One region of the Streptomyces sp. NPDC014861 genome, then DNA from elsewhere that is predicted to be linked to it. Evidence: riboswitches for the same ligand, from Rfam matches in the RefSeq annotation. Region 1 holds a riboswitch; each other region holds the start of a gene.
The links. A riboswitch is a leader RNA that binds a small molecule or an ion and turns the genes downstream of it on or off. The one in region 1 is predicted to bind cyclic di-AMP.
Positions count from the first base shown of each region.

Region 1 (3,266 bases):
AGCCGAGGTTCGGGGCGAAGCCGCCCTCGTCGCCGAGGCCGGTGGAGAGGCCCTTGGTCTTCAGGACGGACTTGAGGGTGTGGTAGACCTCGGTGCCCCAGCGCAGGGCCTCGGAGAAGGACTCCGCGCCGATCGGGGCGATCATGAACTCCTGGATGTCGACGTTGGAGTCGGCGTGCGACCCACCGTTGAGGATGTTCATCATCGGAACGGGCAGCAGGTGCGCGTTCGGGCCGCCGAGGTAGCGGAAGAGGGGGAGGTCGCTGGCCTCGGAGGCGGCGTGCGCGACGGCGAGGGAGACGCCGAGGATGGCGTTGGCGCCGAGCGAGGACTTGTCCGGGGTGGCGTCCAGGTCGAACATGGCCTGGTCGATCAGGCGCTGCTCGGTGGCGTCGTAGCCGACGAGCTCCGGGCCGATCTGCTCGATGACGGCGAGGACGGCCTTCTCGACACCCTTGCCGAGGTAGCGGTTCTGGTCACCGTCGCGAAGCTCCAGGGCCTCGAACGCACCGGTGGAGGCACCGGACGGCACGGCAGCACGGCCGGTGCTGCCGTCGTCGAGGCCGACCTCGACCTCGACCGTGGGGTTGCCTCGGGAGTCCAGGATTTCCCGGGCTACGACGACGTCGATGGACGGCACGAGCATCTCCTTCTGGGATGTGACGCTAGATGTGACGCATGGGTCGCAAGGTCTCGTTCGCCTTGCGACAAGAGCCTAACCGGCTCCGGCGCTCCAGCCCGCCGACCGCCCGTCCCCTGGGACGAAAAAGGGCCCAAGAGCACGCATCGGGGGACGAAAGACCCGGGATCTACTGGACAGTAACGGCAGAACCCCGGTCCCGAGCCACCGGGAAAGGGGGCTCGGGACCGGGGTGGTCACCGCGGGAGGGTCGTCGGGCACCGGGAAGCCGCCGGACTCACCGGTGCCGCGGGCCTCACTTCAGGTGGAGCTGCTGGCCCGGGTAGATCAGGTCGGCGTCCTCGACGACGTCCTTGTTGAGCTCGAAGAGCTCGGCCCAGCCGCCGTCGACGCCACGGGCGTCGGCGATCTTGCTGAGGGTGTCGCCGGCCACGACCTTGTACTCGCCGTCGCCCTTCTTGACCTTCTTGCCGGTCGGGGTGGTGACGGTCTTCTTGGCGGCGGCCTGCGGCGCGGGCTGGGCCTTCGGGGCCTGGCGCTGCTCGCTGCGGTTGGCCGGCTGCTCGGCGGAGCGCTTCGGGGCGCTCTGCTGGGTGCTCTGCTTCGGGGCGCTCTGCTGCTGCGGAGCCGCCTCGGCGGAGCCGCCGTCGTAGGAGGCGGAGGAGAGGCCCACGCCGCAGCTCGGCCACGCGCCCTTGCCCTGGCCCGCGAGGACCTTCTCGGCGACGGCGATCTGCTGCGACTTGCTGGCCTGGTTCGCGGTGGAGGCGTAGGCGGTGCCGCCGTACGCGGCCCAGGTGGAGGCCGAGAACTGGAGGCCGCCGTAGTAGCCGTTGCCGGTGTTGATGGACCAGTTGCCACCGGACTCGCACTGGGCGACGCGGTCCCACTCGGAGGCGGTGGCGGCCGAGGCGGTGCCGGCGGCCATCAGCGGGGCGGCGACGGCCGCACCGGTGACGCCGACGAGGGCGACGACGCGAGTGGCCTTGGAGGGACGACGGCGCTTGCCCGTGCCGGAGAACAGCATGGAGTTTCCTCTTCACCGACGCCTGTGAGGTGAGCTGTCGGGTTCGGGCTTGAAGAGTTCGCCCGGCCACGCGTCCTAGCGCGCGGCTTCACCCCTAGCCGGTCGATCGGCCGTCGTGGTCGACGGCCGGGACCGGCACGAACCTTGGGTCCCCCACTCCTGCCTGCGGCGCTTTCGCGACGACAATTCCCGGCGGCCGACGGCAGGACTCGGCGTTTCGGTCGACGGGGCCCGCGGTGGCGAGCGGTGATGACCGTAGACATACACCTGCTCGAAGTTCAAAGGGCCTTACGACGGACAAATCGCCCTTACTTGCACTCCGTCAGACCTCGTTTGCCCAGGTGAGAGCTGACGGAAGCAAAGTTTGCGGACGTGACACGCCAGTTGGGGCGAAGAGACCCATGTCTCACTTTCCCAAAAGCGGACATAAAGTCCCGAAACGGCGTCACTTCTCCGACGAGGGATTCGTCAGCTCAAGGCTCTGACCAGGGAGGATGAGATCCGGATCGGTGCCGACCGTATGACGGTTGGCGTCATAGAGGGCGTCCCAGCCGCCGGCGAGATCGTTCTCCTGCGCAATCTCCGACAGGCTGTCACCCGGCCGCACGGTGTAGGCGTCACTTGCGTCCGAATTGACGGGGATTGAGGTGACCTTGTCCTCAGCTGCGGCATGACGACCGGATTCCTGCGAAGTGTCCGTCTTGCCGGTTTCCTCCGGAGCGGCCTCGCCCCGGTGCTTGCCCGTCCCGGGCGTGGCCGACGACTCGTCAGCCCCCTCCGCACCGGGGGTCGACGGGGTGGTGGACCCCTCGGGGGCGACCGGGGTCCCGGGGGTCTCCGAGCCGTCCGGGGGCGTGACCGGCGTCCCGGGCGCGGTGGTGCCGGGGGCACCCGTGGACGCGTCCGGGGTGCCCGTGGAGGCGTCCGGGGCGGTCGTCGACGGCGGCGGGGTGGCGGTCCCCTCGGGGGCCGGCGTGGTGGGCGCGGCGGGCGTCGTCGGGGCCGTGGGCTTCGCGGGCGCGGCCGGGGCGGTGGCGGTGTCCGCCGCCTCGGTGGCCCGCTCCGCCCGCTCGGCCCGCTCGGTGGCCGTCGCGGCCCTCTCGGGCGCGGCGGGCCGCTCCGCCTTCTTCTGCGCGTCGGCGCTCGCGGCCGTGTCCGTGCCGCCGGTCCAGTTCGACTCGGGGGCCAGGCCGCCCTCGTCCTCCTGCGGAACGGCCGGGCCCGGCTGCACGCCGGTCGCCCTGCCGTCGTCGGTCAGCCCGGCGATGGGGGCGCAGGTGGCCCAGTCGGTGCTGCCGGAGGAGAGCGCCTTGTCGGCCACGGTGATCTGCTGCGCGCGGCTGGCGAGGTCGGGGCTGGGGGCGTAGGCGAGTCCGCCGTGCCGCTCCCACGCCTCCTGCGTCATCTGGAGGCCGCCGTACAGGCCGTTGCCGAAGTTGGCGCTCCACTGGCCGGCGGACTCGCAGGCGGCGACCCGGTCCCAGGTGGCCGCGTCGGCGGCGGAGGCGGAGCCGGCGGCGAGCAGCGGCAGCGCCATGGCGGATCCGGTCACTCCTGCGGTGACGACGATCGCGGGAGCCTGACGGGGTCGACGGTGTC
Region 1 is NZ_JBIBWV010000006.1:289,589-292,854, reverse strand. Features, by position in the region: gene eno (phosphopyruvate hydratase) at 1-646, opposite strand, end outside; gene ACF1BN_RS15680 (transglycosylase family protein) at 936-1,667, opposite strand; cyclic di-AMP (ydaO/yuaA leader) riboswitch at 1,672-1,848, opposite strand; gene ACF1BN_RS15675 (transglycosylase family protein) at 2,113-3,219, opposite strand.

Region 2 (3,266 bases), on a different contig from region 1:
CGGCGACCCGCAGCTCGCGCTGACCGCCGTCGACCGCGTCCTCGGCATCACGGCCGACGAGGTGCGCGAGGTGGCCGCGGCCAGGCTCCGGCCCGACAACCGCGCGGTTCTCGTCTACGAGCCCAGCGAGCACGAGGCGAACGAGGCCGCCGACAGCGACGAGGAAGAGGGAGCGGACCAGTGACGGACACCGCCGAGCCCCTGACCAGCATGGATTTCCACCCGCAGCCGCAGGCCGGCGAGGCCAGGCCGTGGGCCTTCCCCGCCCCCGAGCGCGGCGCGCTCGACAACGGTCTCACCGTGCTCCGCTGCCACCGCCCCGGCCAGCAGGTCGTCGCCGTCGAGATCTTCGTCGACGCGCCGCTGGACGCCGAGCCGGAGGGCCTGGACGGGGTCGCCACCATCATGGCCCGCGCCCTCTCCGAGGGGACCGCCGAGCGCGGCGCCGAGGAGTTCGCGGCCGAACTGGAGCGCTGCGGCGCCACCCTGGACGCGCACGCGGACCACCCCGGCGTCCGGGTCTCCCTGGAGGTCCCGGTCTCCCGGCTCCCGAAGGCCCTCGGGCTCGTCGCCGAGGCGCTGACCGCCCCGGCCTTCGACCCGGACGAGGTCAAGCGCCTCGTGGCCAACCGGCTCGACGAGATCCCGCACGAGGCGGCCAATCCCGGCCGCCGCGCGGCCAAGCAGCTCTACAAGGAGCTCTTCCCGGCCACCACGCGGATGTCCCGGCCGCGCCAGGGCACCAAGGAGACGGTGGAGGCCATCGACGCCGCCGCCGTCCGCGCCTTCTACGACGGGCACGTGCGGCCCGCCGCCGCCACCGCGGTCGTCGTCGGCGACCTGACCGGCGTGGACCTGGACAAGGTCCTCGCCGAGACGCTCGGCGGCTGGACCGGCAAGCCGGCCGCGCCGCGCCCGATGCCGGCGATCACCGCCGACGACACCGGACGGGTCGTCATCGTCGACCGCCCCGGGGCGGTCCAGACCCAGCTGCTCATCGGCCGGATCGGACCGGACCGCCACGACGCCGTCTGGGCCGCGCAGGTCCTCGGCGTGTACTGCCTCGGCGGCACCCTGACGTCGCGTCTGGACGCGGTGCTGCGCGAGGAGAAGGGGTACACGTACGGCGTGCGCGCCTTCGGGCAGGTGCTCCGCTCGGACGGCGAGGGCCACGGCGCCTCGATGCTGGCCATCAGCGGCTCGGTCGACACCCCCAACACCGGCCCGGCCCTCGACGACCTGTGGAAGGTGCTCCGCACGCTCGCCGAGGGCGGTCTGACCGACGCCGAGCGGGACGTCGCCGTGCAGAACCTCGTGGGCGTGGCGCCGCTCAAGTACGAGACGGCCGCCTCGGTCGCGGCGACCCTCTCCGACCAGGTCGAGCAGCACCTGCCGGACGACTACCAGGCCCGGCTGTACGCCCGGCTCGCCGAAACGGGCACGGTCGAGGCCACGGCCGCGGTCGTCAGCGCCTTCCCGGTGGACCGCCTGGTGACGGTTCTGGTGGGCGACGCCGCCGAGATCGAGGAGTCCGTGCGGGCCCTCGGCATCGGTGAGGTGTCCGTGGTGAGCTGACGCCTCGTCGTCACGGCGGAGGTCTCCGATGCGATGAAGCGTCGGAGACCTCCGCTTTGTCCTGTATGGCGTCAACCGTGATCGTTTGGCCTGTGGCATGTCTTACAAATCAGCGAGACCGTTTGGTGATTGACATCCGCCGGGCCTAGCGTCGTCCCGGCTGTCCGACCGACGCACGCGCCGCACCCGCGGCACCGGGCAGCCATCGCCGAGTCCCCGTCAGGCGCGAGCCTGGGGAGCCGGGGACCCACACAGTCCCTGGGGTGAATCGGACGCCTTCGCCACGCGGAGGGGCCCGTAGGAGACCTTCCTGCTCCGAACCCGTCAGCTAACCCGGTAGGCGAGAAGGAAGGAAAGGAACCGTCTTGGCGTTCACCCGTGCCACCGGGAAGCATCGTGGTGCGAGCCGACTGGCTCGCCGCAGCGCCGGCATCGCCGGCGTGGCCGCCCTCGCCACCACCGGTGTCGTCGGCACCCTCGCCTCTCCGGCGCTCGCCGCCGACACGGACGACCGTTCCGCCGAGGACACCGGCCTCACCCGGGTGATCGCCGACGAGTCCATCGCCGACCAGCTCAGCGCCCAGGCCGCCGCCCAGGAGCTGGAGGTGGCCGAGGCCGACGCCCGCGCCAAGGCGCGCGCCGAGGCGAAGCGCCAGGCCGAGGCCCGCGCCCAGGAGATCCGCGAGGCCAAGGAGCGCGCCGCCCGTGAGGCCGAGCGCCGCCGGCTCGCCTCCTTCAACCTCCCGGTCGCCGGCTCGTACGTCTCCACCGGCTACAAGACCGGCGGCTCCCTCTGGTCCTCCGGCAGCCACTCCGGCGTCGACTTCCACGCCGCCTACGGCAGCTCGGTCGTCTCCGTCGGCTCCGGCACCGTCGTCGAGGCCGGCTGGGGTGGCGCGTACGGCAACAACATCGTGATCCGGATGAACGACGGCACCTACACCCAGTACGGCCACCTGGCGTCCATCGGTGTCTACGTCGGCCAGTCCGTCGAGCCCGGCCAGCAGATAGGCGTCTCGGGCTCGACCGGCAACTCGACCGGCCCGCACCTCCACTTCGAGGCCCGTGCCACCGCCGACTACGGCTCCGACCTCAACCCCGTCTCGTACCTCCGCGCCCGCGGCGTCAGCCTCTGACCCGTCACCCCGCGTCGAATCGGCCCCGGCTCCCACGAGCCGGGGCCTTTTCGTATCTCCTCGCCCGATACGACCGCTGCCGAGGAGCTCGAATTCCGAGGGGGCATCGGAATTTCCGGCGCGCTGCAATAGAGTCGCGTGAGAAGCGCAGCTCGAATTCGGTGCGCGCGGAGCGAAAGCGGAGGTCGGACATGCGGGTTCCCGCGCAATCGGTATGCACGGCGATCCGGGACGACATCGTCTCGGGGGTCTTCGGGCGCGGCAGCCGGCTCACCGAGGAGCAGCTCGCCCGCCGCTACGGCGTCTCCCGCGTCCCGGTCCGCGAGGCGCTGCGCACCCTGGAGTCCGAGGGCTTCGTGGTGAGCCGCCGGCACGCGGGCGCCCAGGTCGCCGAGCCCACCGAGCAGGAGGCCGCCGACCTGCTCGACGTACGGGCGCTGCTCGAACCGCTCGGCGCCGCACGGGCCGCCCAGCGGCGTACCGACGCCCACCTCAAGGTGCTGCGCGGTCTGGTCAGGCTGGGGCAGGAGCGGGCCCGCCGGGGGCAGGGCGAGG
Region 2 is NZ_JBIBWV010000020.1:19,318-22,583, reverse strand. Features, by position in the region: gene ACF1BN_RS29000 (M16 family metallopeptidase) at 1-184, shown strand, start outside; gene ACF1BN_RS28995 (M16 family metallopeptidase) at 181-1,575, shown strand; cyclic di-AMP (ydaO/yuaA leader) riboswitch at 1,772-1,932, shown strand; gene ACF1BN_RS28990 (M23 family metallopeptidase) at 1,941-2,711, shown strand; gene ACF1BN_RS28985 (GntR family transcriptional regulator) at 2,903-3,266, shown strand, end outside.
Region 2: linked by a shared signal. The riboswitch ahead of ACF1BN_RS28990 (M23 family metallopeptidase) and the one ahead of ACF1BN_RS15680 (transglycosylase family protein) in region 1 are both predicted to bind cyclic di-AMP.

Region 3 (3,266 bases), on a different contig from region 1:
TTGGACCGCAGCCACTCGGCCGGGTCGATGCCCGAGCCGTCCGGGGTGTGGACCTCCAGGTGGAGGTGGGGTCCGGTGACGTTGCCGGTGGCGCCGACGCGGCCGATGGTCTCGCCGGTGGTGACGGTCTGGCCGGCGGCGACGGTCATGGAGGAGAGGTGGCAGTACCAGATCTCGGTGCCGTCCTCCAGCTGGAGGACGATCCGGTAGCCGTACGAGCCGGACCAGCCGGCCGAGGTGATGGTGCCGCCGTGCACCGCCTTGAGCGGGGTGCCGGTGGGAGCGGCGAAGTCGAGGCCCGTGTGGTAGCCGGAGGACCACATCGAACCGGACTGCATGTAGGTGGAGGTCAGCGTGTACGAGGAGAGCGGCATCGAGTAGCTGGCGGCCAGCTTGGCGAGCCGCTCGGCCTCCGCCTTCTCCGCGGCGATCCGCTCGGCCTCGGCCTTCTCCTTCGCGATCCGCTCCGCCTCCGCCTCGGCCTCCGCCTTGGCCTTCGCGGCGGCCTCGGCCTTCGCGGCGGCGTCCGCCTTGGCCTTGGCGTCCGCCGCGGCCTTCTCCGCGGCGGCCTTCTCGGCGGCCAGCTTCTCGGCGTCGGCGGCGGCCTGCTGCTGCTGTTCGGCCTGCTGGAGGATGCGGGCGCGCAGGGCCTCGCCCGCGTCGGCGGCGGAGGCGGTGCGCTCCGCGGCCTCGGTGCCGGCGGCGGTGTCGGCCGGGGCGGTGTACGTGATCGAGGTGAGCGGCTTCGCGGCCGCGCCGCCCGCGGCGACCGCCACGGTGTCCTCGATCGGGGCGGGGGCGGGCTCGTCCTCGCCGCCGGACAGCAGGGCGCCGACGCCGGGCAGGTCGTGGGCGTCCGGCAGGCCGAGGTCGGGGAGGTCCGGCAGGGAGATCGCGACCGGGGGCTTCTCCTGCGCGGTGGCGAGGCCGCCCGCGCCGACGGCGGCGATGACGCCGACGCCGAGGACGGTGGAGGAGCGGGCGAAGTTGGAGCGCTGCTTCACGACCCGGTGCCGGCCGCCGCTGCGGCTCTCGGCGCGCAGGGAGCCCTCGGTCGGGTTCCACTCCCCGGGTGCGGGGGTGAAGGAGGCTGGGTCGTACGCGCCCGGCGCGGAGCCGGCCGGGTCGTCCGCTCCGACGGCACCCGGGCCGCCGAAGGGCTCGAAGGGGGCTCCGGGTACGGGGGTGTTGGACGCCACGGAGGCGCGCTCCTTTCCTTCCTTCTCGCCTACCGGGTTAGCTGACGGGTTCGGAGCAGGAAGGTCTCCTACGGGCGTTTTCGCACAGGGGGCGTGCGAGGGGCCCGATTCACCCCAAGGGATGGTTCCCCGGTTCCCTTTCGGGATTCGGCGTGTGCGCACGGAGCCGTCTCTTGCGACGGCTGGGACGACCGCGCTGCGTTATCGAACGTTAATAGACACGGTGGTCCGATTCCAAGCCGCTGCTCTTGATCATTCATTGAATTGGCAGGGATTCGCCCGAGTTGACCCCCGTTCAGTGAGGCCCGGCCAAACCTGCGAGATCTGACGTTATGTCAATTGTTATCTCTGTGGCACCTCGCGAGCACGGACGGTGACAGCGCCCCTCCGTCAGCGCGCGGGACCGGGCGGGACCACCGGCATCGTCCGCCGCCGCTCGGGCGCCCCCGCCGCCGGACGGCTCACCGCCAGCAGCGCCATGTCGTCCGTCGACCCGCCGCCGGTGTGCCGCCGCACGTCGTCCACGAGCGCGTCCAGCAGTTCCTCGGGCCCGGGGAAGACCGCACCCCGGAGCCGGGCCGCCGGATCGTAGAAGACGCCGTACGCGTCCCGCGCCTCCGACAGCCCGTCCGTGTGGAAGAGCAGCGTCGCGCCCGGCGGATACGGCCGCTCGTCGGCCCGGTCGGCCCAGACCGCCAACTCCCCCATTCCCAGGGGCAGCGCCGCCTCGGCCGGCTCGACCGCCTCCAGGCGCCCGTCCCCGTACAGCAGCAGCGGCGGCGGATGGCCGCGGTTCACGAGGCGCACGCTCCCTCCCTCGCGCGGGATCTCCGCGAGCACCGCCGTCGTGAACCCCTCGAAGGCGTCGAGGCCTTCACGCCGGCTCCCCTCCCGCGTCAGCGCCCGTTCGAGCCGCTGCGCCACCCCTTCGAGCGTCGCCTCCTGCTCGGCCGCCTCCCGGAAGGCGCCGATGACGACGGCCACCGCCTCCACCGCGTCCATCCCCTTGCCCCGCACGTCCCCGACCACGAGCCGCACCCCGTGCGGGGTGTCCTGCACGGCGAACAGGTCGCCGCCGATGAACGCGTCCGCCTGCGCCGCCTCGTAGCGTGCCGCGCACTGGAGCCCCGCCATCCGTTCCGCCGGCATGGGCAGCACCGCCCGCTGCGCCGCCTCCGCGATCACCCGCGCCGACGCCAGCCGCTCCCCGCTGCGCCGCACGACCAGATTGATCAGCAGCGCCAGCGCGGAGACCGTCACCACGGTGAGGGTCTCGGTGAGCGAGGGCACGTCGGAGAGCGTGTCGTTGTACGCGTGCAGCCCGACCGAGGCCAGGACGGCCGCGATCCCGGTCAGCAGGGTCGTGAGCCGGGAGAAGAACGGGGCGGCGACCAGCGGGGCGGCGGAGAAGAGCGGCGCCGCCGTGTACGCCGCCGGGGTGGCCACGTCGAAGAACACCCCGCCGACGATGATCAGCGGCGGCAGCGCCCGCAGGAACCTCCGGGTGGCCCCGAAGGGCGCGGCCGGGGGCTGCGGCCCGCCGCCGTACGGCGTCCGGGGAGCGGCGGGCCGGACGGGGCGGCGGGGCTCCCCGCCCCGCCGCCCGCGGCCCGCCGCTCCCCGAGGGTGTGTCACCGCGTACTCCTGCCCGGTCGCCGGCCCGCCGCCGGGCCCGGCGCCGCGCACCCTCCCAGGGTCCCCGCGCCGCGCCCGGGCGGCGACCGGCGGAGGGCCGACCGGGCGTACGGCTCCGGGCGCCGCCCGTCCGCGTACCCGGCCGTCCTCCCGCACCGGTGCACGGCCCCCCGCCCCGGCCCCGTACCCGGCCGCCCTCCTCTCCCCGACCCGCGGCGGCCCCCGCCGGTCGCCACCGGCCCCCACCGGTCGCCGCCCGGGTCCGCGCGGCGGAGTGCGAGCCACGGCGGTGCCGTGGCTCGCGGGCGTCTCCGGGTTCCGGCGGTCAGAGGTTCCGCTCGGCCCAGAGGATCAGGGCATCGCGCACCAGGACCGCGGTGCCCTCGCCGTGCCGGTCGTAGTTCTTGGTGAACCTGGGGTCGTCCACGTACA
Region 3 is NZ_JBIBWV010000024.1:22,053-25,318, forward strand. Features, by position in the region: gene ACF1BN_RS31295 (M23 family metallopeptidase) at 1-1,199, opposite strand, end outside; cyclic di-AMP (ydaO/yuaA leader) riboswitch at 1,211-1,362, opposite strand; gene ACF1BN_RS31300 (PP2C family protein-serine/threonine phosphatase) at 1,590-2,834, opposite strand; gene ACF1BN_RS31305 (MerR family transcriptional regulator) at 3,160-3,266, opposite strand, start outside.
Region 3: linked by a shared signal. The riboswitch ahead of ACF1BN_RS31295 (M23 family metallopeptidase) and the one ahead of ACF1BN_RS15680 (transglycosylase family protein) in region 1 are both predicted to bind cyclic di-AMP.